Regions from separate parts of the Bradyrhizobium sp. 147 genome, predicted to be linked through region 4. Evidence: predicted binding sites of a transcription regulator. Region 4 holds the regulator's gene; each other region holds the start of a gene.
The links. Region 4 encodes LexA, which represses DNA repair genes until DNA is damaged. Its sites were predicted from a motif close to TGTTCNNNNTGTGTTCNG; they were not measured.

Region 1: recA (recombinase RecA) is a predicted target of LexA. The motif match lies at 4,873-4,890, and genes of this name have one in related genera.
Region 2: IVA87_RS08525 (helicase-related protein) is a predicted target of LexA. The motif match lies at 3,816-3,833, and genes of this name have one in related genera.
Region 3: uvrA (excinuclease ABC subunit UvrA) is a predicted target of LexA. The motif match lies at 2,343-2,360, and genes of this name have one in related genera.

The regions. Positions count from the first base shown of each region.
Region 1 is NZ_JADPKL010000077.1:242,969-250,183, forward strand. It holds gene IVA87_RS17850 (pyrroloquinoline quinone-dependent dehydrogenase) at 1-1,071, shown strand, start outside; gene IVA87_RS17855 (PaaI family thioesterase) at 1,117-1,581, opposite strand; gene IVA87_RS17860 (hypothetical protein) at 1,952-2,245, shown strand; gene IVA87_RS17865 (hypothetical protein) at 2,353-2,607, shown strand; gene IVA87_RS17870 (hypothetical protein) at 2,604-2,849, opposite strand; gene IVA87_RS17875 (DUF2798 domain-containing protein) at 3,387-3,644, shown strand; gene recA (recombinase RecA) at 4,982-6,070, shown strand; gene IVA87_RS17885 (hypothetical protein) at 6,174-7,160, shown strand; gene IVA87_RS17890 (hypothetical protein) at 7,164-7,215, shown strand, end outside.
Region 2 is NZ_JADPKL010000028.1:110,638-117,852, forward strand. It holds gene IVA87_RS08505 (DUF3696 domain-containing protein) at 1-845, shown strand, start outside; gene IVA87_RS08510 (hypothetical protein) at 847-1,398, shown strand; gene rpmB (50S ribosomal protein L28) at 1,885-2,190, opposite strand; gene IVA87_RS08520 (DUF3108 domain-containing protein) at 2,702-3,511, shown strand; gene IVA87_RS08525 (helicase-related protein) at 4,114-7,215, shown strand, end outside.
Region 3 is NZ_JADPKL010000117.1:98,711-105,925, forward strand. It holds gene IVA87_RS28865 (single-stranded DNA-binding protein) at 1-37, opposite strand, end outside; gene IVA87_RS28870 (outer membrane beta-barrel protein) at 486-1,268, shown strand; gene IVA87_RS28875 (outer membrane protein) at 1,501-2,169, shown strand; gene uvrA (excinuclease ABC subunit UvrA) at 2,457-5,432, shown strand; gene IVA87_RS28885 (hypothetical protein) at 5,591-6,196, shown strand; gene IVA87_RS28890 (HAD family hydrolase) at 6,339-7,007, shown strand.
Region 4 is NZ_JADPKL010000099.1:38,133-45,347, reverse strand. It holds gene IVA87_RS26020 (S41 family peptidase) at 1-914, opposite strand, end outside; gene IVA87_RS26015 (alpha-hydroxy acid oxidase) at 1,234-2,367, shown strand; gene IVA87_RS26010 (HAD family phosphatase) at 2,384-3,007, shown strand; gene IVA87_RS26005 (hypothetical protein) at 3,166-3,372, shown strand; gene glp (gephyrin-like molybdotransferase Glp) at 3,594-4,805, shown strand; gene lexA (transcriptional repressor LexA) at 4,983-5,684, shown strand; gene IVA87_RS25990 (hypothetical protein) at 6,252-6,686, shown strand; partial or broken gene IVA87_RS25985 (ComEC/Rec2 family competence protein) at 6,826-7,215, opposite strand, start outside.

The DNA.
Region 1 (7,215 bases), on a different contig from region 4:
CGCCTCGACATTGGTGATGGCGAGCGCGACGTCGTGATCCAGCCGACCAAGCTGGGTTTCGTCTTCGTGCTCGATCGCGACACCGGCAAGCCGGTGTGGCCCGTCGAGGAGCGCGCCGTGCCGCAGGGCGGCGCGGAAGGTGAAGCGCTATCACCAACGCAGCCATTCCCGACGCATGTACCGCCACTAACGTCGCAGACGATCTCGACCGACGATGCGCTCTCGCTAATACCTGCACTGCGTCGCTCGTCCTGCGAGCGCCAATTCGCGGAGGCTCACAATGAGGGCCTGTTCACGCCGCCTTCCGTGCAGGGCACGCTGTTGTTTCCGTTCACCGGTGGCGGGGTGAACTGGGGCAGTGCGGCCTTCGATCCGGTCAGCCAGGTCCTCTACGCCAACACCAGCCGCGCCGTTCATCTCATCAAGCTGATTCCGCGCGCGGACGCCGTCGGGTTCAATCCGCCGCCCGGTCACGATTTCGGCCAGCAGCGTGGCACGCCGTTCGCGATGACGCGCGCCATGGTGACGTCGCCGCTCGGCCTGCTCTGCAACAAGCCGCCATGGGGCGAGATGGTCGCGGTTGATCTGAAGGCCGGAAAAATCCTCTGGCGCTCGACGGTCGGCACCACCGAGGATCTTGCGCCGCTCGGCGTGCCGCTGCCCTGGGGCGCGCCGCTCGTCAACGGGCTCGCGGTCACCGCAGGCGGGCTCGTCTTCACCGGAGCGATGGACGCCTATTTGCGCGCATTCGATGCGCAGAGCGGCAGGGAGCTATGGCAGGGCCGGTTGCCCGTCCCGGGCGTCGCCAACCCCATGACCTATCTCTGGCAGGGGGAGCAATATGTCGCGATCGGCGCCGGCGGCCACTCCGAGGCAGGCACGTCGATCGGCGACAGCGTCGTTGCGTTTCGTCTGGCGCGGCCGGGCGAGGGGCCATCGTTGTGGTCACGCACCGTCGATCGTCCCGGTGGACGTTTTCTTGCGGCGTTCTCAGCCATCGCGCTCGCGGTCGTCGCGCTTGTGATCACGGGCCTGCGCTGGCGCCACCGCCGTCGTGTCACGCGATCATGATCGTGTTATGGAGGCGATGCGAACGATCGTTCACATCGCGCGTGCTCACCCCGGCAGCATCGCGAACGCGCTCGACACCATCGCAACCGGCTTGTTGTCGGAGGCCGAGAGCAGCGTGACGCGGCCGAAGCTCATGGTGCGGCCGAGCCGCACCACGCGCGCGTCCGCCAGCACGTCCGACGAGGAGGCTGCGCGCATGAAATGCGTGGTTTGGTCGACCGTGGTCATCGGACGATAGCCGCGATTGGCGGCGAGGATCGCGATCACCATCGCGGTGTCGGCGAGCGCCATCAGCGCCTGGCCGCAGACCACGCCGCCGTTCCGGCACAGCCGTTCCGAGAACGGCATGCGCAAGAGCGCGCCCGGCTGCCAGTCCGGCGCATTCGCTGGCTGTGCGTGCTCGATGCGCTCGACCGAGAGGTCGAGATCCTGGACCCAGGGTGCAAAGACCTCGCCGAGGATGCGTTGCGCATCGGTGATGCCGAACTCGACGTCTGGCTGCGTTTGCATTGCTGTCGTTCCCTCCATTGTTGCCGGATGTTTGGTCTCATTCTGCGCGCATCGGCGCGGCAAAGTCACCCGGTCTGCTGCCGGCCGCGTCGGCTTGAAAATGCCCGACTTTGCCCGATATGATGGCCTTGCTTGGGTAGGGTGGATGATGTTGCGTCGATGTGTCCTGGTCTTTTGTCTGGCCGCGCTCGCCCTTGCGCTGAACGGCTGCACCAGATGCGGCCCGATCTGGGACGACTGGCTACATGCGCCGAAATCATGCAGATCGGACCGGATCTAGCGGCTATGCGGCCCTGAGCTTGCGGTCGGCCGCCACAAGGACGACAAGGCGCGGGCGATCCGCGCTTCGTGGATGATCAAGGAGCGAATGATGAAGCTTTTCCGTATGGCCGCGGTGCTGGCCGTGCTGGCGGGACCGGCCTATGCGCAAATGCCCAATCTCAATTTGCTGCAGGACGGTCCGAGCAAGAGCCCCGAGGAGAAGGCTGCGGAAGCCGAACGTGAAAAGGCCTACAAGGAAACGCTGAAGAAGATTCCGGACTCCAAGGCCTCCAACGATCCCTGGGGCGGCATGCGCTCCGATCCGCCGAAGCAGTCGGCGGCGCCGAAGGCATCGGCCGCGACCAGTGCGCCGAAGAAGAAATCCGGCACGGCTGCCAATTGACCTTTCCGCCGATCGGAGGCGGTGGACGCCTCCGGCCGGGGACTCCTCTTTGCCCCACAGGCCTCTTACATCTCGCAAGAGCGTATTTGCGTAGAGGAGGGCGGGACATGGCCGATCGTCCGCGGGATCTCGCCGAACGGATGGCGCGCCGGCGCAAGATGGGCGGCAAGCCGGACCACGCGACCGGCGACGGCTATCTGCGCGAGACCTTCACGCTGCCACGCGCAGCGGCACGGGCGAGGGCGGAGGCCTTCTTCGCCCGCTACCCCAAGGCGGGCTATATGAGCGCGGTCGAGAGCTGGCGCGAATTGCCCGGCGGCGACATCGAATTCACCATGCGGCGGCTGCCCAGCGCGGATTAGGGTCTCACCTTTTCGAGCGTTTCTGCGACGATGCGGATCCGGAATACCGGCTCCTTGGCCTCGTCCAGCAGCTCCATGTGCCATTCGGAATTTTCCTGGAGCTTGCGGGCGATCCCGGCGGCCATGTCGGCGCAGACGCTGGTCATCTCCTTCCAGGCCGAGTCGCGATCGGCAAATTCGCTCGCCTGGTCCGCGCAGCCGGAATAACGGCCGTTCCGGATTCGAAAGAAGTAGAGCGGCATGGCTGGCACCGATCACGCGTGACGGCCCAACCCCCAAGGCCACGGGCGCGCAGTGCAATCCCAAACCCCGATCAGATCAATTCCGGGCGGCTACGGGATACGCCCCTGGCGAGGCGCCGCACTAGCCGCTTGATCTCACCGGCGGTCTTGCTCAGGCCGTCTTGCGCTCGATCGCCTTGAGCTCGCGGTCGATGCGCAGCTGCACCCGTCGAATCGCCAACAAATCGAGGTTCGGCCGATCTTGATCTGCTCACCGATGCGGAATCGCCAGTGCCAGATTCCGGGAATTGCCGTCCTGGCGACGGTGAATTCGACACCCCTGTGATTCATGGTCACCTCCCACGACTCACTTTCCATGCCTGCAGCATGTTGGGCGCCGTCATATTCCGGGGGACAAGCAAAATCTGCCGGTAAACCCATCGTGGCCTCGCGCGCGGGAAGGGAACTCTGTTCATGGTCGGAGAACCACGGAGTCCATCGCGCCGACGGCATGTGCCTTGCTTGGCCTCATGACGGCAGGCAAACCATGGGCGCCTCATGCTCGGCATTCCCCGCCGCTACTCCCATTTCGTCTTCGGCATCATCCAGTCCGGACTGACCTCGCTGATCGCGGCCGGCATCGCCAGCGTTCCCGCGGGGAGCGCGATGGCCTTCCTCGGGCACTGGATGGTTTCGTGGCTGATCGCATGGGCCGCGATGCTGCCGATCGTGCTGCTGGCTGCGCCCGCGATCCGCGCCGTCTCGCTGCGGCTGACGCGCGAGGAGAAGGACCTGCGACCCGGCCGGCAGGCATGAAAAAAACCCCGCCTGGGGAGAGCCAAGCGGGGAGAAAGTTATTGGAGGCTGAGGTGCTGGGCTGCAACACCATAGCCAAGCGACCCTAGCCGGTTCGGCTTACGACAGCCTGACAGGGCCAAATCGAAGCCGCGTCGGCAATCGCCTTCGTCCATGGGCCGCAAACAGAAAACCCCGCTCGGGGGAGCGGGGTCGTCGGCTGGGTATGGAGGCCCAGTGTTGGTCCACCGAGCACGACGAGAATAGGCGATCAGGCTGACACGCGCCTGACGGGTGTCAGTGAAAGTCGCGGTCGCGAGGCCGCAGACTGGCCCCGCGCCCGTCCCAATTTCGACATCCGGCCGCACAACTGGCGACACACGGGTCGGCAAGATTCCACACCGTCCGGCGCGGCCATGGGGGAACGTGGCGCGGCGGCAACGGGGTGGCATCATGGATAACGTAGAGCGGTCATTCGCCGCCGCGACGGCGGCTGGCTTCGTCGTGCTGGTGATCAGCCTCGTGCTGCTGGCGGTGCTGTAAGGCAGCGCAAGCGCAGGTGCGGGAGCGACCGGGGTCCGTATCGTCGCGGTTTGCCGATGATGAACCGGCGCTTTGTCTTTCAAAAATGGAAAAACAACCCCATGCACAGTAGGCTCTGGGATGATTTCGTCATTCCATCAATGACTTACCGGAGGTATCGTGACACCTTAATCGAGCGAGAAGCGCACCCCGACGCGCGATGTTGGTTCCCTCGGGTTCACGGCAGCCGTGCGCAGCGGGCCCTGGCGAGCGCTAGTGGAGCTTGACCTCGTCCCAGGGCAGCCGCAGCTCGGCGGCGCGCTCGTCGCGGTCCTTCTTGCGGAACGCGTTCTCCTTGCGCTCGAACTTGATCATCTCTCCTCCTGCGCGGCCTCAGGAGTGGATTGCGCCCGATGACGTCTCGGTGTGCGTCTTCAGTCATGGCAGAGGCTCCGGAGGTGCAGTCTCCTCCCGAAGAAGGCCATAGACCGCGAAAAGGTTCGGTGCCTCAGGATTAAGGATTGTGACGGCTAAGCGAGAGATCCTGGGCAGATAGGACAGTGATACGAACGGTAGTTGCCCGGAATCCACTTGGCATCGGGGTACCGGTACGATGGCTCCCGTCGGGGCTGGCATTTCATCCCGAAACGAGATTGTAACCGGCAAGGGGTCGCTGAAAGGCGGCCCCTTTTCGATTCAGGCGGTGAGTGAATTAGGGACTCTCGGAAAGAACATATTGCGAACCTAGAACAAATGGGGTACATTGCTGTTATTGCCGGCCCGCATCTCAATCGTTTGTCCCCCTAGCGAATCCTCGCCATAAGGAGCACGACCCAATGTCCGCCACTGCCTTGCGTATCGTCGAAGGATCTTCCATGGACAAGAGTAAAGCTCTGGCCGCCGCGCTCTCCCAGATCGAGCGTCAGTTCGGCAAGGGCTCGGTGATGAAGCTCGGCAAGAACGACCGGTCCATGGACATCGAGGCGGTGTCATCGGGCTCGCTCGGGCTCGATATCGCGCTCGGCATCGGCGGCCTGCCCAAGGGGCGCATCGTCGAGATCTACGGGCCGGAATCCTCGGGCAAAACCACGCTGGCGCTGCATACGGTGGCGGAAGCGCAGAAGAAGGGCGGCATCTGTGCCTTCATCGACGCCGAGCACGCGCTCGACCCGGTCTATGCCCGCAAGCTGGGCGTCAACATCGATGAGCTCCTGATCTCGCAGCCCGACACCGGCGAGCAGGCGCTGGAGATCTGCGATACTTTGGTGCGCTCCGGCGCGGTCGATGTGTTGGTGATCGATTCGGTCGCAGCGCTGGTGCCGAAGGCCGAGCTTGAGGGCGAGATGGGCGATGCGCTGCCGGGTTTGCAGGCCCGCCTGATGAGCCAAGCGCTGCGCAAGCTCACGGCCTCCATCAACAAGTCCAATACCATGGTGATCTTCATCAACCAGATCCGCATGAAGATCGGTGTGATGTACGGTTCGCCCGAGACCACGACCGGCGGCAACGCGCTGAAGTTCTACGCCTCCGTCCGCCTCGACATCCGCCGCATCGGCGCTATCAAGGAGCGCGACGAAGTCGTCGGGAACACCACCCGCGTCAAGGTGGTGAAGAACAAGCTGGCGCCGCCGTTCAAGCAGGTCGAGTTCGACATCATGTACGGCGAGGGCGTCTCCAAGATGGGCGAGATCCTCGATCTCGGCGTCAAGGCCGGCATCGTCGAAAAATCCGGCGCCTGGTTCTCCTATGACAGCCAGCGCCTCGGCCAGGGCCGCGAGAACGCCAAGGCGTTCCTGAAGGCCAATCCCGACATCACCGCCAAGATCGAGACCTCGATCCGCCAGAACTCCGGCCTGATCGCCGAGCAGATTCTCGCCGGCACCCCCGAGCGCGACGCCGACGGCGAGGAGCCGACGGAGGAGTAAGACTTACCGCGAAGAATTTTCGCGAGGAGCGGGCGCTGAGGACGTTGAGTTGCCGACGTCGTCAGCGCCCGTTTCGTTTTGCGTTGTCGTGATCGGTAGTGTGATGAAGCGTCTGGTCCTGACCAGTTCGTCGGGCTTTGCTCTCGCAAGATCGAGACTGGCCGAATTCGTCATAATGTTCTCGTTTCGCTTTCAGTGGGGACCCGTGCCTCCACCTGAAATGCGTGCGGCCTATTTTGCGGCACGTTCGGAGAGTCTTGGGCCGGGTGATCACTGGTCGGACTGGGGCATCCATTGGCCTCGCGCCATGAGTCGTCGCAAAGATCTGTCGCTTGTCGATTTCTGCGAACCTTACGATGCGATCGAACTCTGGTTCGATCCAAATCCCGAGGATCAGTTGCAACTTATTTGGCTGCTCGATCACCTCAGATCTCATTCCTGGCCGGCGCAAAAACTCAAAGTGCGCCTTGTGGTGGACGATCTGATCGCGATGAGGGGCGAAAACCTGCGAAAGTCTGCGTCGCATATTCCCGCCTTTAATGTCTCTGCCAGGGAATTCGGGACCGCCGAGGCGGCGTGGCGGGCCTATTGCGAACCGACACCGGAAAGCTGCGTCAATCTCCTCCACAGCGACCTCAGTGCATTACCGATGCTGAGGCCGGCTTTGCTCAATCTGCTGCCAGAACTGCCGTCACCCTCGACAGGGCTTGGTGCGACGGAGATGCGATTTCTGGAACTTCTTTCCAGAGGGTTTGCGAACACGAATTCGTTGTTTCACCTGCGCTCGCATCGGCGCACGTTCGTGTTCGGAGAGACCGAGTTGGCTTGGTTGCTCGAGGGGCGGGCGCTCGGCCCCAATCCCGCAGTGGCCGGTTTGGGCGAGGAACTGCGCACAATCGACCTTAAGAATTTGAGGGCTCGGCATAAAGTCTATCTGCGCAGCCGCCTTTCGCTGACCGAATTCGGTAAAGCCGTCCTGGCCCATCAGGATGATTTCAGCCGCCACAATCCGATCGATCGCTGGTGGGGCGGCACGCATCTGACCAACGACCGGCTGTGGCGGTACGGCCCTGGTTTGACGAGGCCCTGAGGCATGACGCGGTTCATTGTGACAACAGACTCGTCCACTGCCGGCGGGATACAAC
Region 2 (7,215 bases), on a different contig from region 4:
GGCGAACGCCTTGGGAGTGGGAGGTCGCATACGCTCCTGAGGGTGATGTCTTGCACTTTGCGACCTCGCCCAAGTACGGAATGTTTGCTGGAAACTTTGATGGGGGACTCTTTGGCAATAATTTTCAGTATTTGAGGGCTGATAGAGCCAGCCCGAACGTCAGTTATCCCAAATCATATCATGTCGTAAGCGAGCGCCGCTTTCTTGGCACGCGCGGAGAATTTACTGCACATTATCTCAATGCGTTTCGGGATGCTCCTGTACCAGAGCGGCTCCGGCATCCGGCCGAAATGGCTCCTGGCTTGCTGTCACAGACCAACGCTTGGATGCAGGTCTTCAGTCCTGGCGTAAGTCTCAATGTTGCCGAAGTGCCGCGGACCGACTTTGTTCAGCTTGACTATAGTTACGGCGGTTCAGCAGGTCTCAGCGGCTCCAATCCATTTCGACCAACCAATGTCGGATTTGGACTTACTTATGCACTCCCTGTGGTTGTTGCGTGTCTTGCCTTGCCGGCGGGTAGCTGGGTTCTGGTAGAAAATCCAGAGGCTCATTTGCATCCCCAAGGCCAGGCTGCCATGGGCGAAATGATAGCGCGTGCGGTAGCCGCAGGGACGACCATTATAGTAGAGACCCATAGCGACCATCTTCTGAATGGCATCAGAATTGCCGTGAAGGAGGGGGTGCTCTCGCCAGAGCAAGTGGGACTAAATTTCTTTCATCGCCCGATGGGCGCCGTCGAACCTTCTCACGAACAACCAAAGATTTCCGCTGATGGGCGGCTGAGTCATTGGCCGAACGGCTTTTTTGATCAGTGGGATAAATCGCTCGATCGCTTGCTGTCATAAGATGGCATTCTTAACCTTCTTAAATGAGCTCTCTTACCCGCAGGGCTCGCAGACTCAAGCGTCGGCCCGTGAAGTGGTGCGGACGTTGATCGCACTTTTGAAAGAGCTGAAGGCGGAACGATCGGATTTGGCCCTTCATTCATCCGTGCCATTAGGGGCTGTGCCGCTTGGTGATAATCTGTGGCTCAGCGCCTTGCGTGCTGATGCAGACACCATCGATGAGTGGCGCTTTCTTCGTGGCTTGGAAAATCGAGCTCCCTTTCATATTGGCCTGGATCGAAAGATTGCTGCTAACGTAGACTTCGAATTCGAAGATAAGAGCGCGATTGCGCTAGGACTGGCATATGAATTTGATGCTTTGGCAGTTAGCTTTGACTGTGAGACTTGGCGTCGGTCCGAAGTGGACGTCTTCAGGCTCGAACTGCAGGATGAAGCGCTCGAATCGGAAGTTGTCGTTGTCCGAAACGCTTCGATCCGAGGTCACGTCGATCCGGTGCGTGCTTGGATGCGCATTGTGGCGCTGCAGGCGCCTAGCGATGGGGATGATTTGTAGGACAATCGAGCCGAACGCTTCCCGCGCCTTCGTTTCTTGCCGCGTGTAGAGGAGCAAGTGCGTTCGCTAAGATCGGGAGCGCCTGAATTGTTGGCCGTGAACCGGCGCCTATGGGAAATTCAGTGCGCGCTTGCAGAGTGGAATCCTGAGTCACACGCTCTCCCGACTTTTCGTACTAAGGTTACCCCTGAACACGAGCAACGCCGATCCTTATTCAACTTCGTAGATGTGCAAGGAGAGGTGCGCTGCTTCGATCTGCACGCGCGATACACGCCCGGTGCCGGGAGGATCCATTTGTGGTGCGACCGTTCCAATGGAACGGCCGCTATTGGCTACATTGGTGAAAAAGTCCAATCGTGACGAGGTCAGGAATTACGACCTGTCACAAACAAAAACGGCCGGATCTTCCGATCCGGCCGCAACGCAACTCTACTGGCTAAGCCTACGCCACACGACGCAACTTAGCCCCCGCCCAATTCTGAATTCTTAGCTCGCCTTCTTCGCCGGCGCGTCGCCGACCTTCTTCTGGATGGCGCGCTTCAGCTCGAGGGCGCGCGGCGACAGGACGTCGGCGCTGGCCTTGAGCAGGAAGGCATCCAAGCCGCCATTGTGGTCGACGCTCTTGACCGCGTTGGTGGAGACGCGCAGGCGCACGTTGCGCTCGAGGGCTTCCGAGATGAACGTCACGTTGACGAGGTTCGGCAGGAAGCGGCGCTTGGTCTTGATGTTGGAGTGGCTGACCTTGTGGCCGACGAGGGGGCCCTTGGCCGTCAGTTCGCAGCGGCGAGACATGGTAGAAATCCTCAGGTTCGAGCCCCCAACGATTTGCGGCCGCCATTCGGGGCGCCACGGGGGCAAATTCTTTCGTCCTTGCAGGGAGCGGGCGGACGTATAGGGGGGAAGGGGCGGGACGTCAAGGTTTTGGGGTGGATTTAGCCCCACGCCGGGCGTCATCGCCCGCGAAGGCGGGCGATCCAGTATTCCACCGGCGCGGCTGGAGTCGAGGGGCCGCAGCGTGCTGGATGCCCCGCTTTCGCGGGGCATGACCGCGGAGGGGGCGGGGAAAGGTTGGCGCCAAGGGCTACCGCCCGATCACCAAAACGGCAATGATCGGAACGCCTTACCATCACATAAAGGGCGTATTCGCGGCCGAAGAGTCCTGGGGAGTTCCGCCGCTTTTGGCGTCCAGCACATTGTTTGCCGCTGTTTTTGGCTTAACTAACAAGGCCTGACGGCCCCATTGGATGGCTTCGTGAATATCCTGACCTCTCACCCGCCGCGGCGGCGCGCCGGCCAGTTGGCCCTGGCGGCGTTCTGCGGCCTCGTCTTGGCGTGGGGAGCGGCGCCGGCAACGGCGCAAGGCAAGCTCGAGGCGCAATATGAGGCGACACTATCGGGCATTCCCGTCGGCAAGGGCGCCTGGAACATCGACATCCAGGACGACGTGTTCGCGGCCGCGGCTTCCGGCGGCACCACGGGGCTTTTGAAGTCGTTCGCGGGCGGCTCGGGCACCGGCGCCTCGCAGGGCCGCGTCGTCAACGGCGCGCTGGTTGCGACCGGCTATCAGGCCTCCACCACCACCTCGAAGAAGACCGAAGAGATCCGCATCACCCTCGACAAGGGCAATGTGAAGGATTTTGCGATCCTGCCGGAGCCGCCGGTCGACCCCGATCGCATCGTCGTCACCGAAGCGCATCGCCGCGGCGTCTGGGATCCGATGACGGCCTCGCTGCTGCGCGTGCCCGGCAATGGCGATCCGGTGTCGCCCGAGGCCTGCCATAATAGCGCGCCCGTGTTCGACGGCCGCATGCGCTACGACTTGAAACTCGATTTCAAGCGCATGGAGAGCGTGAAGGCCGAGAAGGGCTACAAGGGCCCGGTCGTGGTCTGCGCGCTCTATTTCGTGCCTGTGGCCGGCTACATCCCCGATCGCCCCGTGATCAAATACCTCGCCGCCCAGCGCAACATCGAGATCGCCTTTGCGCCGGTGGCGGGAACGCGCATTCTGGTCCCGTTCTGGCTGAAAGTGCCGACGCCGTTGGGACCTGCGATGCTGGAAGCGACCAGCTTCATCACCTCCCCCCAGCCGCCACGCGTCGCCAAGACGCAGTAGGGGTTCTTAACCCTCCCCTCCAAGGGAGGGTAAAAGGAAGTCTTGTGAATTCAACGGCTTACCTACTGTGCATGGGGTTGTTTTCGCACTTTTTGTTTGGCAGGTCGGCGAAGCTGGAATCCATTTGACTCCCGCCTGATTCTGATTCGACTCCCGGCCGTCCCCAGCCTTAAGGAACACGTCATCAAATCGTCGCTTGTACGGCAGCCGGAGCCTTCATCTAGTGCACGCCTGTGGCGAGTCCCGCGACATGTTGCGTGAACGGAACGGGACTCGGCAGGGAGTCAGCGATTCGGCCGCGATTCGTTCTAGAGTCGTTCCGAAGCTTAAGGCGAACGGGAAAAGCGTCGCAAAGTGAGACACTGCGCGAGGTTGGGAAGACTGCTCCGCGTTCGCTGTCACCGCGCGGCTTGACCGGGCGATCCAGTACGCCGAGGCAATCGTGGTTGAGCCGATGAGCCGCGGCGGACTGGATGCCCCGGTCAAGCCGGGGCATGACAGCGGAGCGCGTGGTGGCGTTCGGAGACATCGCTGACACCTGATCGCCTCATCGTCTCAAACAGCACTGACATTCGCCCAAATCGGCACTACCTATCTCCAGAATGGCTTTTTCTTCCTCCCCCTTCGCTTCCGAGCGTGCCCCCGGTGCCGGCGTCACTGCGGTGCTCGGGCCGACCAACACCGGCAAGACCCATCTCGCCATCGAGCGGATGCTCGCGCATCCCTCCGGCATGATCGGCCTGCCGCTGCGCCTGCTTGCGCGCGAGGTCTACAACAAGATCGCCGATCGCGCGGGGCCAGAGAGCGTCGCGCTCGTGACCGGCGAGGAGAAGATCAAGCCGAAGAAGCCGCGCTATTGGGTCTCGACCGTCGAGGCGATGCCGCGCGATCTCGACGTCTCCTTCCTCGCCATCGACGAGGTCCAGATCGCCTCGGACCTCGAACGCGGCCACGTCTTCACCGACCGCATCCTCAACCGCCGCGGCCGCGACGAGACGCTGCTCTTGGGCGCTGCGACCATGCGCCCGATCATCGAGCGCCTCTTGCCGGGCGTGTCCATGATCACGCGGCCGCGCCTGTCGCAGCTCGAATTCGCCGGCGACCGCAAGATCACGCGCCAGCCGCGCCGCACCGCCATCGTCGCCTTCTCCGCCGACGAGGTCTACGCCATTGCCGAGCTGATCCGCCGCCAGCATGGCGGCGCCGCCGTGGTGCTGGGCTCGCTCAGCCCTCGCACCCGCAACGCGCAGGTGGCGATGTTCCAGAACGGCGATGTCGACTATCTCGTCGCCACCGACGCCGTCGGCATGGGCCTCAATCTCGACGTTGACCACGTTGCCTTTGCCTCCGATCGCAAGTTCGACGGCTACCAGTTCCGCCGCCTGACACCCTCGGAATTTGCGCAGATCGCCGGCCGCGCCGGCCGCGCCACGCGCAACGGCACCTTCGGCACCACCGGCCGCTGCGCGCCGTTCGAGCCCGAACTCGTCAACGCGCTCCAGAACCACACCTTCGATGCCGTGAAGATGCTGCAATGGCGCAACTCGAAGCTGGATTTCTCCTCGCTCGGCGCGCTCCAGGTGTCGCTGAACCTGGGCCCAGGGCACGAGGCGCTGACGCGCGCCCCGATCGCCGAGGACATGCGCGTGCTCGACCACGCCGCCCGCGACGTCGATGTGCGCGATATCGCGCATGGCAAGGCGGCCGTGGAGCGCCTCTGGGAGGCCTGCCAGGTCCCCGATTACCGAAAGCTGTCGCCGGCCGCTCATGCCGAGCTGGTGACGACGCTGTACGGCTTCCTGATGCAAAAGGGATGCATCCCCGATAGCTGGTTTGCCGCCCAGGTCGATCAGGCCGACCGCGTCGATGGCGACATCGACACGCTGTCGGCCCGGATCGCGCAGATTCGCACCTGGACCTTCGTCGCCAACCGCCCGGATTGGCTGAAAGACCCCGAACGCTGGCACGGGATCGCGCGCGAGGTCGAAAATAAATTATCGGATGCGCTCCATGAACGCTTGACTGAGCGTTTCGTTGATCGCCGTACCAGTGTATTGATGCGCCGCCTGCGGGAGAACACGAGCTTGAATACTGAAATCGGCAAGACCGGCGAAGTCATCGTCGAAGGCCACGTCATCGGCCGCCTCGACGGCTTCACCTTTGCACCGGACGCTGCGGAAGCCGGCTCCGATGCGAAAGCCTTGCAGGCTGCAGCGCAAGCGGTGCTCGCCGGCGAGATCAACGCGCGCGCCGAAAAGCTGGGCAATGCACCGGACGAGCAGTTCGTGCTGACCTCGGAAGGCATCATCCGCTGGACCGGCGATGCCGTGGCGCGCCTGTCCGCCGCAGACGACGCGCTGCATCCGCGCATCCGCATCATCTCCGACGAGCGCCTGACCGGCGGCCCGCGCGAGAAGGTGCAGGCCCGGCTCGAGCTCTGGCTCAAGACGCATATCGAAAAGCTGCTCGGGCCGATGTTCGAGCTGTCAAAGGCCGAGGATGTCACCGGCATCGCCCGCGGCATCGCCTATCAGCTGGTCGAGGCGCTCGGCGTGCTGGAGCGTCCGAAGATCGCCAGCGAGCTGAAGGATCTCGACCAGTCCTCGCGCGCGGTCTTGCGCAAGTACGGCGTCCGCTTCGGGGCCTATCACATCTACTTCCCCGGCCTGCTCAAGCCCGCCGCGCGCGCCCTCGCAGCGCTGCTCTGGGCGTTGAAGCAGGACAATGTCGATCTCTCCGCGCTGTCTGGCGCTCAGCATTTGGCATCTTCGGGCCGCACCTCGTTCCCGGTCGACAAGCAGCTGCCGCGCGATGCCTATCGCGTGCTCGGCTACAAGCAGGCCGGCGAGCGCGCCGTGCGCGTCGATATTTTGGAGCGGCTTGCCGATCTGATCCGCCCGGCGCTGGCTTGGCGCGAGAACTCGCCCGGCGAAAAGCCGGCCGGCGCGTTCGACGGCCGCGGTTTTGTGGTGACGCAGGCGATGACCTCGCTCACCGGATCGGCCGGCGAGGACTTTGCGTCGGTGCTGCGCGCGCTCGGCTATCGCATGGAGAAGCGTCCGCCGTTGCCGCCAAAGCCTGTGGTGACCGAGACGGTCGCGGCAGAGACGCCGCCCGTCGAGGGCAGCGCGGAGACGTCGACCGAGACCGCAGCGGAGGCCGTAGCGGGTCTGCCCGCAGAAGCATCCGCCAAAGCCGCTCCTGAAGCCGTCGCCGTCGAAGACGCCCCCGGCATGGAGCAGCGCGACGAGGGCGCGCACGAGCCAGAGCCTGCGCCGGAAGCTCCGCCTAAGGCCGCCGTCACGCCCGAAGATGCCCCCAGCATCGCGCCACCGGCGGAAGAGATTGCTGCGCCGGCAGAGGCTGCCGGCCTCGAAGCCGCTGCCGCCGAGACCGCGGCAACGGAAGCTACCGCAGCGCCTGAGGCTGCCGCGCCTGAAGCCGTCGCGCCTGAGGCTGCCGCGCCTGAGGCTGCGGCGACGCCGGCCGAGCCCGAGCTCGTCGAGGTCTGGCGTCCCGGCGGCCGTCACGAGGATCGCAAGCCGCGCCACGAGCGCCATCGCCATCAGCGTCACCATCAGCCGCGTCCGCAGGCGGGTGCAGAAGCTAGCACGGCCGCGCCCGGCGAAGCAGCCGAAGGCGCGAAGCCGGGTGAGCGCCATCGCCATGGTGGTGGTCATCGCCGCGACGCGGCCAAGGATTTT
Region 3 (7,215 bases), on a different contig from region 4:
TTCCAACCAGAATGACCTTGTTGACGCTTCCCGCCATCGCCGCTCTCCACTCCAATGCCACTGAATTTCAAAGGCCGAGTCCGCCCTCTGCGTTCCTCCGCCGCCCGTTGAGGCGACCCTATACGCTTGCGGGCGCCGCTCAGCCCATCACCCCTCGGGTTATCCCCACATATAGCACCGCCACTGGCTTTGTTCCAGATTTGTTCTTTGTGACGATCGGGGCGGATATCGGGCCCTTCAAGCCGCGATGTTGGTGATGAAGGCAGCGGCTCGATGGAACTTTTTTGGGTTCCCGCGAACGGCAGAAACCGCTTAACATTCATCAAGTTGCGCTTGGCTCATTCGGTCAGCGAGTGTGGCATTTCGGAGACGGACTTTGCCGGTTTCGTAAGCTAGGGTTGCCTCGGAATTAGTTCATATGGGCGTCGCGCCTTAATTAGCCGCTTCGGGGAGTTTGAGAAGCGGTCGAAACTGGGGAGACTGCAATGAATAAGATTCTGTTTAGTGCAATCGGTGCAATGGCGCTGGGCCTCTCGGCTCCCGCAAGCGCGGCAGATCTCGCTGCGCGCCCATACACCAAGGCTCCGGCTCCCGCCGTTGCCGCGATCTACGATTGGAGCGGCTTCTACATCGGTATCAACGGCGGCGGTGGTTCGAGCCACAAGTGCTGGGATTTTGTGACGCCTGTTACCGGCACTCTGGTTGGCGAAGGCTGCCACAACGCAACGGGCGGCACGGTCGGTGGCCAGATTGGCTATCGCTGGCAGTCGACCAATTGGGTGTTCGGCTTCGAGGGCCAGGGCAACTGGGCTGACTTTTCCGGCGACAACGTGAGCACCCTATTCCCTGGCACCGCTTTGGTCACCGGTGATCGTAACCGCTCTCGCATCGACAGTTTTGGCCTGATCACTGGGCAGGTCGGCTATGCCTGGAACAATGTGCTGTTCTATGTGAAGGGCGGCGCCGCTGTGGTCGGGGACAAGTACGACGTCTATGCCGCCGCAGGCACCCCGGGCGCTGGCACGCTGCTGGCATCGGCACGTGAAACCCGCTGGGGTGGCACGGTGGGTGCCGGTCTGGAATTCGGATTCGCACCAAATTGGTCGGTCGGCGTCGAATACGACCACATTTTCCTCGGCCACCGCACGATCGGCTTTACCACGCCGGCGGGCGTTGTGTTCGGGAGCGACCGAATTGGCCAGGATGTCGACATCGGTCTCGTCCGGCTGAATTACCGCTTCGGCGGCCCGCTGGTCGCGAGGTACTGATCGCTCTGATTTCGTTCAAGGATTAAAGGCCGGCCTCGTGCCGGCCTTTTTCGTTTTATCCGAAGCAGACGGACGGATAAGTCAGTGATCAAGACGTTTTGTGGCTGTTGTGGCTTTTCGGAGACACAACTTGCGGCTTTAGCGGTGTAAGCACGGCATTAGTTGGGCCGTTGAGTCCGCTGCCTTCGGCATGGAAGGCGACAACAGAAACTGGGACTGGGATTAGTTGAAAATGAAAAAGGTTTTGTTGGCTTCGGCCTGTTTGTTCGCTCTCGCTGCTCCGGCTTCGGCCGCTGACCTCGCAGCACGCCCCTATACCAAGGCCCCGATCGCTCCGGCCGCCGTCTACAACTGGACCGGCTTCTACCTCGGCGTCGTCGGCGGCGGCGCTTGGGAAAACGCGTCCGATCCGCGGATGCAGGGTGGCTTCGTCGGCGGCACCGCCGGCTACAACTGGCAGACCGGCAACGTCGTGTTCGGTATCGAGGCGGATGGCGCCTGGGCTGACGTGAGCGCTTCGGCGACCGCACTTGGCATCACTGTCGCCTCCAAGACCGATGCGCTCGGCACCGTGCGCGGCCGAATCGGCTGGGCCGTTAACAACGTCCTGTTCTACGGCACCGGCGGCTACGCCTGGATCGACAACAAGATCACCGTCAGCGCCCTCGGCGTGAGCGTCTCCGACAGCAAGTGGCATTCCGGCTGGACCGTCGGTGCGGGCGTCGAAGCTTTCTTCGCTCCGCAGTGGTCGGTCAAGGGCGAGTACCTCTATCGTAGCCTCGGCAGCGAGAACTACTTCTCTAATCTTGGCGCTCCGCTGGCCTCCGGCACGATCAACTTCCACACCGTGCAGGTCGGCGTGAACTATCACTTCGGGGGCCCAGTGGTCGCCAAGTACTGAGCTGAATACTGATCGCCTACCGACGTCACATCGTCACGAAAGGCCGGCCTCGCGCCGGCCTTTTTGTTTTACGGCTCGATCCGCGCAGTTCCGCTCGCTCCTGCTGCTGCCAGATGCCGCCAGCGCACCAACAATCCGTTGACGATTCGCACGTGCCACTGGAAATCCGCTCGCGTTCTTCCTACGTTCGCTGACATACCCATCGGCGCCGATCCCGGTTCCGGGCGAAGCGCGCCTTTTACATTGGCGCGAGCGCGCGTCTTTGGGATTCCTTGAGGACCAGCGGGATGGACGAAGTGATCAAGGCCAAGCGCCAACAACAGAACGCGGGCTCAAGCCTGCGCGCGATTACGATCCGTGGCGCGCGCGAGCACAACCTCAAGAACATCGACGTCGAGATTCCCCGCGACAAGCTGGTGGTGTTCACGGGGCTGTCGGGCTCCGGCAAATCTTCACTCGCCTTCGACACCATCTACGCCGAAGGCCAGCGCCGCTACGTCGAATCGCTGTCGGCCTATGCGCGCCAATTCCTCGAGATGATGCAGAAGCCCGACGTCGATCAGATCGACGGGCTGTCGCCGGCGATCTCGATCGAGCAGAAGACGACCTCGAAGAATCCGCGCTCCACGGTCGGCACGGTCACTGAGATCTACGACTACATGCGCCTGCTCTGGGCGCGGGTCGGCGTGCCCTATTCGCCGGCCACCGGCTTGCCGATCGAGAGCCAGACCGTGTCGCAGATGGTCGACCGCGTGCTGGCGTTGCCGGAAGGCACGCGCCTCTATCTGCTCGCCCCGGTCGTGCGCGGCCGCAAGGGCGAGTACCGCAAAGAGCTGGCCGAATGGCTCAAGAAGGGTTTTCAGCGCGTCAAGATCGACGGCACCTTCTACGAGCTGGCGGAGGCGCCGACGCTCGACAAGAAATTCCCGCACGACATCGACGTCGTGGTCGACCGGATCGTAGTGCGCGCCGACATCGGCCAGCGCCTCGCCGAGAGCTTTGAGACCGCGCTGAAGCTCGCCGAAGGCCTTGCCGTCGTCGAATTCGCCGACACGCCGGCGGCCGCGCCCGCGGAAGAGAAAAAAAAGACCGCGAAGATCCACGACAAGAGCGGGCCCGAGCGCATCCTGTTCTCGGAAAAGTTCGCCTGCCCGGTCTCCGGCTTCACCATCCCCGAGATCGAGCCGAGACTCTTTTCCTTCAACAATCCCTACGGCGCCTGCCCCGCCTGCGGCGGGCTCGGCGTCGAGCAGCATGTCGACGAGGATCTCGTCATCCCCGAAAAGGATCTGACGCTGCGCAAGGGTGCGATCGCGCCCTGGGCCAAGTCATCATCGCCCTATTACGTGCAGACGCTGAACGCGCTCGGCAAGCACTACAAGTTCACGCTCGACACCAAGTGGAAGGACCTGCCCAAGAAGACGCAAAACGCGCTTCTCTACGGCTCCGGCGAGGATGAGATCAAGTTCTCCTATGAAGACGGCGTGCGCTCCTACGACACCAAAAAACCGTTCGAGGGCGTCATCACCAACATCAACCGCCGCTATCGCGAGACCGAGAGCGAGTGGGCGCGCGAGGAGCTGGCGAAATATTTCCATGACGTCCCCTGCGAGGCGTGCCACGGGTTTCGGCTCAAGCCCGAGGCGCTCTGCGTCAGGATCGGCGGCAAGCATATCGGCGAGATCTCGGAGCTGTCCGTAAAGGGCGCCGGCGAATGGTTCGAGACCGTGCCCGATGCGCTCAACGCGCAGCAGAACGAGATCGCCGGGCGCATCCTGAAAGAAATTCGCGAGCGCCTCACCTTCCTGCTCGACGTCGGCCTCAACTATCTCACGTTGTCCCGATCCTCCGGCACGCTGTCCGGCGGCGAGAGCCAGCGCATCCGCCTGGCCTCGCAGATCGGCTCGGGCCTGACCGGCGTGCTCTACGTGCTCGACGAGCCCTCGATCGGCCTGCACCAGCGCGACAACGCCCGTCTGCTCGATACGCTCAAGCGCCTGCGCGACCTCGGCAACACCGTTGTCGTGGTCGAGCATGACGAGGACGCGATCCGGCTTGCCGATTACGTGCTCGACATCGGCCCCGGCGCCGGCATGCACGGCGGCCACATCGTCGCCGAGGGCACGCCCGCGGAGATCATGCGCAATCCGAAATCCCTGACTGGCAAGTACCTGACCGGCGAGCTCGAAGTCGAGGTGCCGGAGCGGCGCCCACCGAACCATCGCCGCACCATCAAGGTGGTCAATGCGCGCGGCAATAACCTCAAGAACGTCACTGCCGAGATTCCGCTCGGCCTGTTCACCTGCGTGACCGGCGTCTCCGGCGGCGGCAAGTCGACGCTGCTGATCGATACGCTCTATCGTGCCATCGCCCGCAAGCTCAACAATGCCAGCGAAGGCGCAGCGCCGCACGACCGCATCGAGGGCCTCGAGCACATCGATAAGATCATCGACATCGACCAGTCGCCGATCGGCCGCACCCCGCGCTCCAATCCCGCGACCTACACCGGGGCCTTCACGCCGATCCGCGAATGGTTCGCCGGCCTGCCCGAGGCCAAAGCGCGCGGCTACGAGCCCGGCCGCTTCTCCTTCAACGTCAAGGGCGGCCGCTGCGAGGCCTGTCAGGGCGACGGCGTCATCAAGATCGAGATGCACTTTTTGCCCGACGTCTACGTCACCTGCGACGTCTGCAAGGGCAAGCGTTACAATCGCGAGACGCTGGAGGTGCTGTTCAAGGGCAAAAGCATCGCCGACGTGCTCGACATGACCGTGGAGGAGGCCGCCGAGTTCTTCAAGGCGGTGCCGCGCGTTCGCGAGACCTTTAACACGCTGCACCGCGTCGGCCTCGACTACATCCACGTCGGCCAGCAGGCCACCACGCTCTCCGGCGGCGAAGCCCAGCGGGTCAAGCTGGCAAAAGAGCTGTCGAAGCGCGCCACCGGGCGCACGCTCTACATCCTGGACGAGCCCACCACCGGCCTGCACTTCCACGACGTCAAGAAGCTGCTGGAAGTGCTGCACGAGCTGGTCGCGCAGGGCAACACCGTCGTCGTCATCGAGCACAATCTCGAGGTCATCAAGACCGCCGACTGGGTCATCGATCTCGGCCCCGAAGGCGGCGATGGCGGCGGCGAGATCGTGGCCTGGGGCCCGCCGGAAGACATCGCCAAGGCACCGCGGAGCTATACCGGCAAGTTCCTGGAGCCGGTGCTGAAGAAGGCAAGCAAGCCGAAGCGCGGGAGGACGAGCGAGGCGGCGGAGTGACGCCGCCTCGCAGCCGTGATCGAATTTCCCGGAAATGACTCGGACCAGTCGGACGCGCATTCGTTAGCACGCATCTCAAGTGGCGCCTCGGCCAACAATCTGTGGTTCAGTTGAAGGTTGATGCTATACTTTTTTGATTTCGCCTGCAGGAGGTTAGATTGAGCGATGCAGCCGATTCATCCAGCTTTAGCTTCGAATTCATAATTTCTAGAGAAGAAGATAGATTCTTCAGAAGACTTGCGAAAGCCAACCTGAAGGCCCTCATCGATTGGCGTAGCCAAATGACCTTGGCGTTGACCGTTTATGCCTTCATGATCGTGGCAAGCTATATCGCCTTACTTCAGGAGTGGCTGACGCCGCCCGCCGTGTTTGCCGCGATACTGTGCTTAGTAGTGGGACAGCTCTACATGTATTTTGTCTCGAGCTGGATTTCTCGCCAAATATTCGAGAAACTCTTTGAGTTGGATCGTCTCAGTCAGAAGACGAGGCACGTTATTTTTGACGACTTCTCGATCGTCCACAGAGGTCCGAACACCGAGAGCCGGATGTCTTGGGACGAGATTGCGACGATTCAAGATAGCCCAGTCATGGTCGCATTCTGGTACAGTGCGAGACAGGGGTTTTTCATTCCGGCACGAGTCATTGGTGACTCCTCCGCGCGCGCGGCCTTCGTAGAATGGGCGGGGGAGCGCTTGCGCCGCCCTGCCATTGCGGCGGACGCCACCAGGCCCACAAAATTGTTCCCAACACCCGAGCGAAGCTAGCGTCCTACAGCGAGACCTTGCCAACCCAAAGATCAAAGTCCTCGCTTTGTGACGGCCGCGCTGTGTGAAATGGACGTAAATCTCTTCCGCAACGTCACGTTCGAACTAAAGGCTCCGCGAACCAAAGCGCTCAGCGAGATCAATGCCCTACTCCCTCGCCATCTTCGATCTCGACGGCACGCTCGCCGACAGCTTCCCCTGGTTCCTGCGCACCATCAACGACGTCGCCGATCGCTTCGGCTTTCGCCGCGTGAAGGATGAGGACATCGAAAAGCTGCGGCATGCGTCGAGCCGCGAGATCCTCAGCCACCTCGAGGTGCCCTTGTGGAAGCTGCCGGCGATCGCGCGGCATGCGCGGCGGCTGAAGGCGGAGGCAGCTAGCGAGATTTCGCTGTTTGCCGGTGTCGAGGCGATGCTACAGACGCTTGCCGACAACCGCGTGCAGCTCGCGCTGGTTACGTCCGACAGCGAAGCCAATGCGCGCGAGAAGCTCGGGGATGCTGCCGCGCTGTTTTCGCATTTCGACTGCTCGGCGTCGCTGTTCGGCAAGCCGGCGAAATTCCGCCGGGTCATCGGGCGCGCGGGCGTCGAGCCTAGCAAGGTCATTTCGATCGGCGACGAGGTCCGCGACATCGAGGCGGCACGCAACGTCGGCATTGCCTGCGGTGCAGTGTGCTGGGGCTATGCGGCCCCGGCGGCGCTGCGGGCGCTGGGGCCGGATTTCCTTTTCCACCAAATGAAAGATATTCTCAACATTTGCCTAGGGCAGGATTGGCCGGAGAAACCTACATGTCAGCTGCCTCTAACCTAAATGAAGGTATTTCCGCTGTCTTCGACCTTGCTGATCGGGGCCGCGCAACGGACATTGCGAGCGAAAAGGACGAGATGATCGCAAAGGCGATCCGAGATGAGTTCTCATCCCACGCGACGCGAAAACCGCGCGTACGCGCCGATCAACAATCATAGGCCTCGTAGCCCGATGAAGCTGCTTGTTCGCCACAGCTCAAACGAGCGAACGC
Region 4 (7,215 bases):
TCGGAAGCCGACGCCGAGCCGCCATTGACCAGAACCACCAGCGGCTTGCCCTTGGTGAGATCGCCGCCATGCGCGGTGAAGCGCTGGGTTTCTTCCGGATTGCGCCCGCGGGTCGAGACGACCTCGCCACGCTGGAGGAATGCGCTCGACACCGAGACGGCCTGGTCGAGCAGGCCGCCGGGATTGTTGCGCAGGTCCACAACATAGCCTGCGAGCTTCTCCGGAGGGACCTCCTTGGAGACCGACGCGATCGCCTTCTTCAGGCCGTCGGTGGTCTGCTCGTTGAACGAGGTGATGCGGATATAGCCGATGTCGCCATTCTCGACGTGGAAGCGCACCGGGCGCACATGGATGATCTCGCGGGTGATCGCGACGTCGAGCGGCGCGTCGGCACCCTTGCGCACGATGGTGAGCTTGGTCTTGGTGGCGACCGGCCCCTTCATCTTGTTGACGGCCTGCTCGAGCGTCATGCCCTGCACGGCCTCGCCGTCGATCTTGCTGATGAGGTCGCCGGACATGATGCCGGCCTTCGAGGCCGGCGTGTCGTCGATCGGCGAGACGACCTTGACGAGGCCATCCTCCATCGTGACCTCGATGCCGAGCCCGCCAAACTCGCCGGAGGTGGTCTCCTGCATCTCGGTCCAGGCCTTGGCATTCATGTAGCGCGAGTGCGGATCGAGCGAGGTCACCATGCCCGTGATCGCGCCTTCGATCAGCTTGGCATTGTCGGGCTTCTCAACATAGTTCGCCTTGACCCGCTCGAACACTGCGCCGAACAGATTGAGCTGGGAATAGGCATCGTCCGCGCTCGCCGCCGCCCGTGCCGCCCACACGCTGCCGTGGGGACTGGCTACCAGAAGGGTCAGACACACTCCCGTGAGCGCGCCCAGGGGGAACAGCAGGGTTTTCCGCATGGATAGGCTGGCCTTTTGCTTAGCGGTTCTGTTGAGGGCTTATCTCTCGGGCTTGGAAGCCGCCATGCAAATGGCGATCCAGGTCACCTCTCACAACACCATTCTGGTTTCTTCAAGGCCGCCTGGAAGGCCGGCGGCAGTACGCCGGCGAAATCCCTTCGCTTCGGCTTAAACTTTTGGCAACGTTCCGAAACCGCTTCGCGCAACGCGGCATCGGTCGGCCGCCCACGCCTCGCAGCTATGCGATTTTAGGATGGTTTTGGAGGGCCGGACACGCTAGGCGATGGCGACAAGACTTCAAATTCTCGGGAGGACAACAATGAATGACGCGCCCCGCATCCGGCCGGACAGGAACGTCGAACTCGGCGCCAGCAACGAGCCGTTCCAGAACCTGCACGAGTTCATCCGGAAGGCGCGCGCCAACCTCAACCAGAATGCCTGGGACTACATCGTCGGCGCTGCCGAGACCGAGACCACGATGCGCCGCAACCGCATGGCGCTGGACGAGATCGCCTTCCGCCCGCGCGTGCTGCGCGACGTTCGCAAGGTCGACGGCTCCGTCGAGCAGTTCGGCCGCAGGATGCGGCTGCCGGTGGTGCTCGCCCCCGTCGGTGCGCTGGAGATCTTCGATCCCGATGGCGCGGCAAGCGTCGCGCGCGCCGCCGGCACCTTCGGTGCGGCGCACATGTTGAGCTCGGTGTCCGAGCCGGGGCTCGAGAAGACCGGCGAGGCCGCGCCCGACGCGCTGCGGCTCTATCAGCTCTATGTCCGCGGCGACGATGCCTTCGTCGCCGATGTCGTCAGCCGGAGCGAGAAGAACGGCTATGCCGCGTTCTGCCTGACTGTCGACACCGCCCATTACAGCCGTCGCGAACGTGACATCGCCAAGCGCTACGTTCGCGAAAGCCGCCTGCGCGCGACCGGCGGCGATTTCCAGAAGGGTCTGGAATGGCGGACGGTGAAGATGATCAAGGACAAGTTCAGGATCCCACTGATCCTGAAGGGCATCGCCACCGCCGAGGACGCTCAGATCGCGATCGATCACGGTGTCGAGTGGATCTACGTCTCCAACCATGGCGGCCGTCAGCTCGATCACGGCCGCGGCGCCATGCATGTGCTGCCTGAAATCGTCGAGGCGGTGAAGGGCCGCGCCAAGATCATGGTCGATGGCGGCTTCTGCCGCGGCACCGACATCGTCAAGGCGATCGCGGCCGGCGCCGACATCGTCGGCATCGGCCGGCTGCAATGCTGGGCGCTGGCCGCGGCCGGCGAAGCAGGCGTGATGCGAATGCTGGAACTGCTGGAGGACGAAGTGCTGCGCTGCCTCGGCCTCCTGGGTGCCACCTCGTTCGCCGAAGTCGACAAATCCTGCCTGCATCAGGCGACCGCAACGAATGCGCCGAGCGTGTTCAGCGCGTTCCCGCTGTTCGACCACGAGCCCTACCGATACTGAAAAGTGAAAGAACGCGATGACCTCACTCTCCCCCGGTAGCGCCGATGCGCTCCTGTTCGATCTCGGCCGCGTGGTGCTCGATATCGATTTCTCCAAGGCGATCGCCTGCTGGGCGGGGCATGCGGGCTGCCAGCCCGAGGCCATCGTCGCACGCTATGTGCGTGACGAGGCCTACCGGCTGCACGAGGTCGGCAAGATCAGCGACGAGGATTATTTCCAATCGCTGCGTTCATCGCTCGGGATCGGCATTTCCGACGCGCAATTTCTGGAGGGATGGAACGCGATCTTCGCCGGCGAGATGCCTGAGATCGCCGAGCTCTTGCCGCGCGCGGCGAAGCAGGTGCCGCTATATGCCTTCTCCAACACCAACCGGCCACATGTCGACTATTTCTCGAAGGAATATGCCGGGGTGCTCGGGCATTTCCGCGAGCTCTATCTGTCGTCCAGCATCGGCCTGCGCAAACCGGATGCAGAGGCGTTCGATCATGTCGTGGCGGCGATCGGCCTGCCAGCCAGCCGAATCGTCTTCTTCGACGACCTTGCCGAGAACATCGAGGGGGCGCGAGCGCGTGGACTGACGGCGGTGCATGTCACCTCGCCCGGTGATGTCGGCAAGGCCTTGCTAGGGTTGGGAATTTGACCACCGATGCCGACCGGATCGGGTCGGGTTCCGGGCACCCAAATCCGCTCGGGTAGGGACCAATTCACTTTGTACATTTTTGTACAGAGTTCCGGGAACGGAATACCTCCCTCCGGACTCTATGAGTCCGTTGGGACGTCTACATCGGACTTATTCTCGTGCTGGGCAAAGCCTACCTCACAAAGCAAGCCTCCTTGCTGCTCGAATTCGCCAAGACCACCTCGGATTCGCGCCTCTCCGCCAAGCTGATCAGCAAGGCCGCCGACCTAAAGTCGCAGGCCGATCCGCTGCCGGACAAGGATCAAAGCCCCAAAGCTCCGGACGTGACAGCCGGCGTCAGTTCGGGCGAACAGACGCAGAGTTGATCCGATGCTGGCCGTGGCGCTCATCCTTGTCGTCCTCGCCATGGCTATCCTCGTACCGGTCTGTCTCGCCTTCCGGATCATGCCGTGACCGGTCTGCGCACGATTCTTCATGACGGAGATCACGCAGGATAAATCATCCTGTCGGCGCCTTTGCCTCACGCCTGCACTCGGCTAGAACTTTCGCCGCCCATTGCCGATATGCTCAGCAGGAGTTTCCGCCCTTGGCCTTGATGCCGGTTTCTGACGCGCTTGCCGCGGTGCTGGCAGGTGCGGAGCCGCTGCCTGAAGCGATGGTTTCCCTCAACGAGGCCTATCATCGCGTGCTCGCACGCGATGTCGCGGCGCTGCGCACACAGCCGCCGGAAGCAATGTCGGCGATGGACGGCTACGCGGTGCGCGCGAGCGATGCAACAAAGCTCGATAGTGCGCTCACCTTGATTGGCGAGGTGGCGGCGGGTCGTCCATTCGCGGGAACGCTGGGCCCCGGCGAAGCCGTGCGGATCTTCACCGGCGGCGTCATTCCCAACGGTGCCGACGCAGTCGTGATCCAGGAGGACACGGTTGCGGACGGCAAGCGCATCACGATCAAGGAAGCCGCCATTGCCGGCCGCCACATCCGCCCCGCGGGCGTCGACTTCTCCGAAGGCGACCTGCTCCTGCGCAAGGGAACCCGTCTCACCGAGCGCGATCTCGCACTCGCCGCCGCCATGAATCATCCGCAGCTTGCCGTCTGCCGCCGTCCGAAGGTCGCGATCCTCGCCACCGGCGACGAACTGGTAATGCCGGGAACCACGCCCGGTCGCGGCCAGATCGTCTATTCCAACGGCTACGCCCTGCACGCGCTCGCCCGCAGCGAGGGGGCCGATACCATCGACCTTGGCATTGTCGCCGATACGCTGGAGGCCACCACTGCCGGCATCCGCCGCGCCCGCGAGAGCGGCGCCGAGATCCTGGTCACGAGCGGCGGCGCGTCGGTCGGCGACCACGATCTGGTCCAGCAGGCGCTGAGGGACGAAGGCGTCGCGATGGCGTTCTGGAAGATCGCGATGCGCCCGGGCAAGCCGATGATGCATGGGCGGCTCGGCGCGATGCGCGTGATCGGCCTGCCGGGTAATCCCGTGTCATCCTACGTGTGCGCCTTCCTGTTCCTGGTGCCGCTGATTCGCGCCTTGTCGGGACGATCCGTGATTCATCACCGACAAGAGCGCGCCGTGCTCGGCCGCGATGTGGACGCAAACGATATGCGCGCGGACTATCTGCGCGCACATCTGGAGACGCGCGACGACGGCACGCTGGTGGCCCTTCCCGTCGATCACCAGGATTCCTCGCTGCTTGCGAATCTCGCTGCAGCACAGGCACTTCTCGTCCGCGCACCGTTCGCTCCGAAGGCAGAGGCCGGCTCGCCTTGCGAGGTGCTGCGCCTGCCCGTCTGAACGCATCCACTACACGCGTTCCGCGAACTTTGCCGCGTTCACGGTAAATTAAGCAGTTGCGGAACACATATGGAACATATAGTGTCCGTTCATGATTTGTTTCGAGCATGTAGCGGTCTACCGCTCCAATTCAGCGTCTCGGAATCGAACGACATCAACCGGGGGACTTTGGTCGAGATGTTAACGCGCAAACAATACGAGCTTCTGCGGTTCATCAGCGAACGTCTGAAGGAAAGCGGCGTGCCGCCCTCCTTCGATGAGATGAAGGATGCGCTCGACCTGCGCTCGAAATCGGGCATCCATCGCCTGATCACTGCGCTCGAGGAGCGCGGCTTCATCCGCCGCCTGCCCAACCGCGCCCGCGCCATCGAGGTGATCAAGCTGCCCGAGCTCCAGGCCGCCGCCGGCAGCCGCCGCGGCTTCACGCCGAGCGTCATCGAGGGCAATCTCGGCAAGGTGCGCGCGAGCTCCAGTTCTTCCGCAGACGAGGGCGAGCGTCCCGTTGCGGTGCCCGTGATGGGTCGCATCGCGGCCGGCACGCCGATCGAAGCGTTGCAGACCCGCAGTCACACCATCAGCGTGCCGCCCGACATGCTCGGCTCAGGCGAGCACTACGCACTCGAAGTGCGCGGCGATTCGATGGTCGAAGCTGGCATTCTCGATGGCGACATGGCGCTGATCCAGCGTAACGAGAGCGCCGATACCGGCGACATCGTGGTGGCCCTGATCGACGACGAGGAAGCGACGCTCAAGCGCTTCCGCCGCCGGGGGGCGTCGATCGCGCTCGAGCCCGCCAATGCCGCCTATGAGGTGCGCATCCTGCCGCCGAACCGGGTGAAGATTCAGGGCAAGCTGATCGGGCTGTACCGCAAGTACTGAGACGAGCTAGCGGTCATTCGATACCAATGATTCCGATTGGAGCGGACGACGGTCCGCTCCAGCTGGATAGTCTTTTGGTCTTGCGCAGATTATCCGGCCCCTCTCTCCGGCGCTCCATCCTCGGCATGCGGCCCCAAGCACTCATCGCTTGTGAAGAGATCTTAGGAGATTACGATGTGCAGGATCGCCTTAAGCGCCTTCGCAGCGTGCTGATCGCTTGATCGGCCGCGCAAGCATTCGCAACTCGATTGCAGCACCACGCACGCAAGTCAGCGCACGCAGGGAGCGAGCATTTCCGCAACGCCCGAACTGCCATCGACCGACAGCCACGGCGAAGCTGGCCACATTCCCCTGGTCGGCGCCCGTAGGCCACGGGCGCTCGCATCCGCCGAATGCACTGAAGCGAGCTTTGTTCCTATGGCTTCGGGAAAGATAATGTGATCGCGTCCGGCAACGCCAGCCGCAGATTTGCCTACAACGGAGCAGAGCGTTACGTGCTTCCACTCTGATAGAGGCTTGCGCCTCCGAAGGAGGCGCGGGTTGCTATCTTCGAATGAGGAGCACCCGATGTGTGACTACAGCCTGCATGCCGTTGCATCTCGCCCCGCCGAAGTCGGCGAGACGATCGTGTCGACAACGTTCCGCGGCACCTCAACGCGCGGCTTTGCTTCCGCGGCCGATCCGACCGTGGCCGTCTGCCTGCTGCCGGGAACGGAGCTCGCCTTCGCCGACAACGTCCGTTACGATAATCGCTGGATCTGGACGCGCACCATCAACTCCCGCGTCGGCAAGTTCGGCAAGATCGATCCGCACATACCCGACCGCCATCATGACGCGATCGAATTCCCCGACGGCAAATACGTGCTGGTGACGCAGCTCGTCGAAGGCCAGCGCGCAACCGTGCTGCAATTGCCGGTGACGCAGCCGGTCAGCGAGCGCGAGCACAAGCCGCAGATCGTCGCCGATAGCCGGTCGACGATCACGCGCTTGCCGATTGGCTGAGCCGCCCCGCCCGCGGGGTCGGGCCAGGATTGAAATTGCCATCGCCGGCCGAGGCCGGCGAGATGGTAAGATTTAATGCTGCGGAACGTCCGGTCGGACCCGGACCTACTCTTCGCGTTTGTTTTTAATCGTCCGGCGCCTAATCGTCGACCTGCAGGTCGGTCTCCGCCGGCGTTGCATCCGGTTGCGGGCCGCGGCCGTCCTCGGCACAAGGCTGCCGTCGAAATCACCCTCGCCGGCGCCGGCCGGCAGCCAGGGACGGCTTGTGCCTCTTGCTCTCACCGCCTGAATCGCAAAGCCGTCACCACGCTGCGTCAATGCCAGCGCGCCTTGGCTGGCGAGACGTTGCCGGTCGACCACCATCGCCGCGCAATCGGGCGGCGCGGGGCGCGTCGTGACCACCAGCGCGGCACGACTGCAATCCTCAGCCAGCGCATCGATGCGCAGGGAAAGCGCGACCAGCCGACCGTCGGCAAGCGGCGTCACACAGCCGGACTCATCGCACGACACGCCGTCAGCCAGCGAGCTA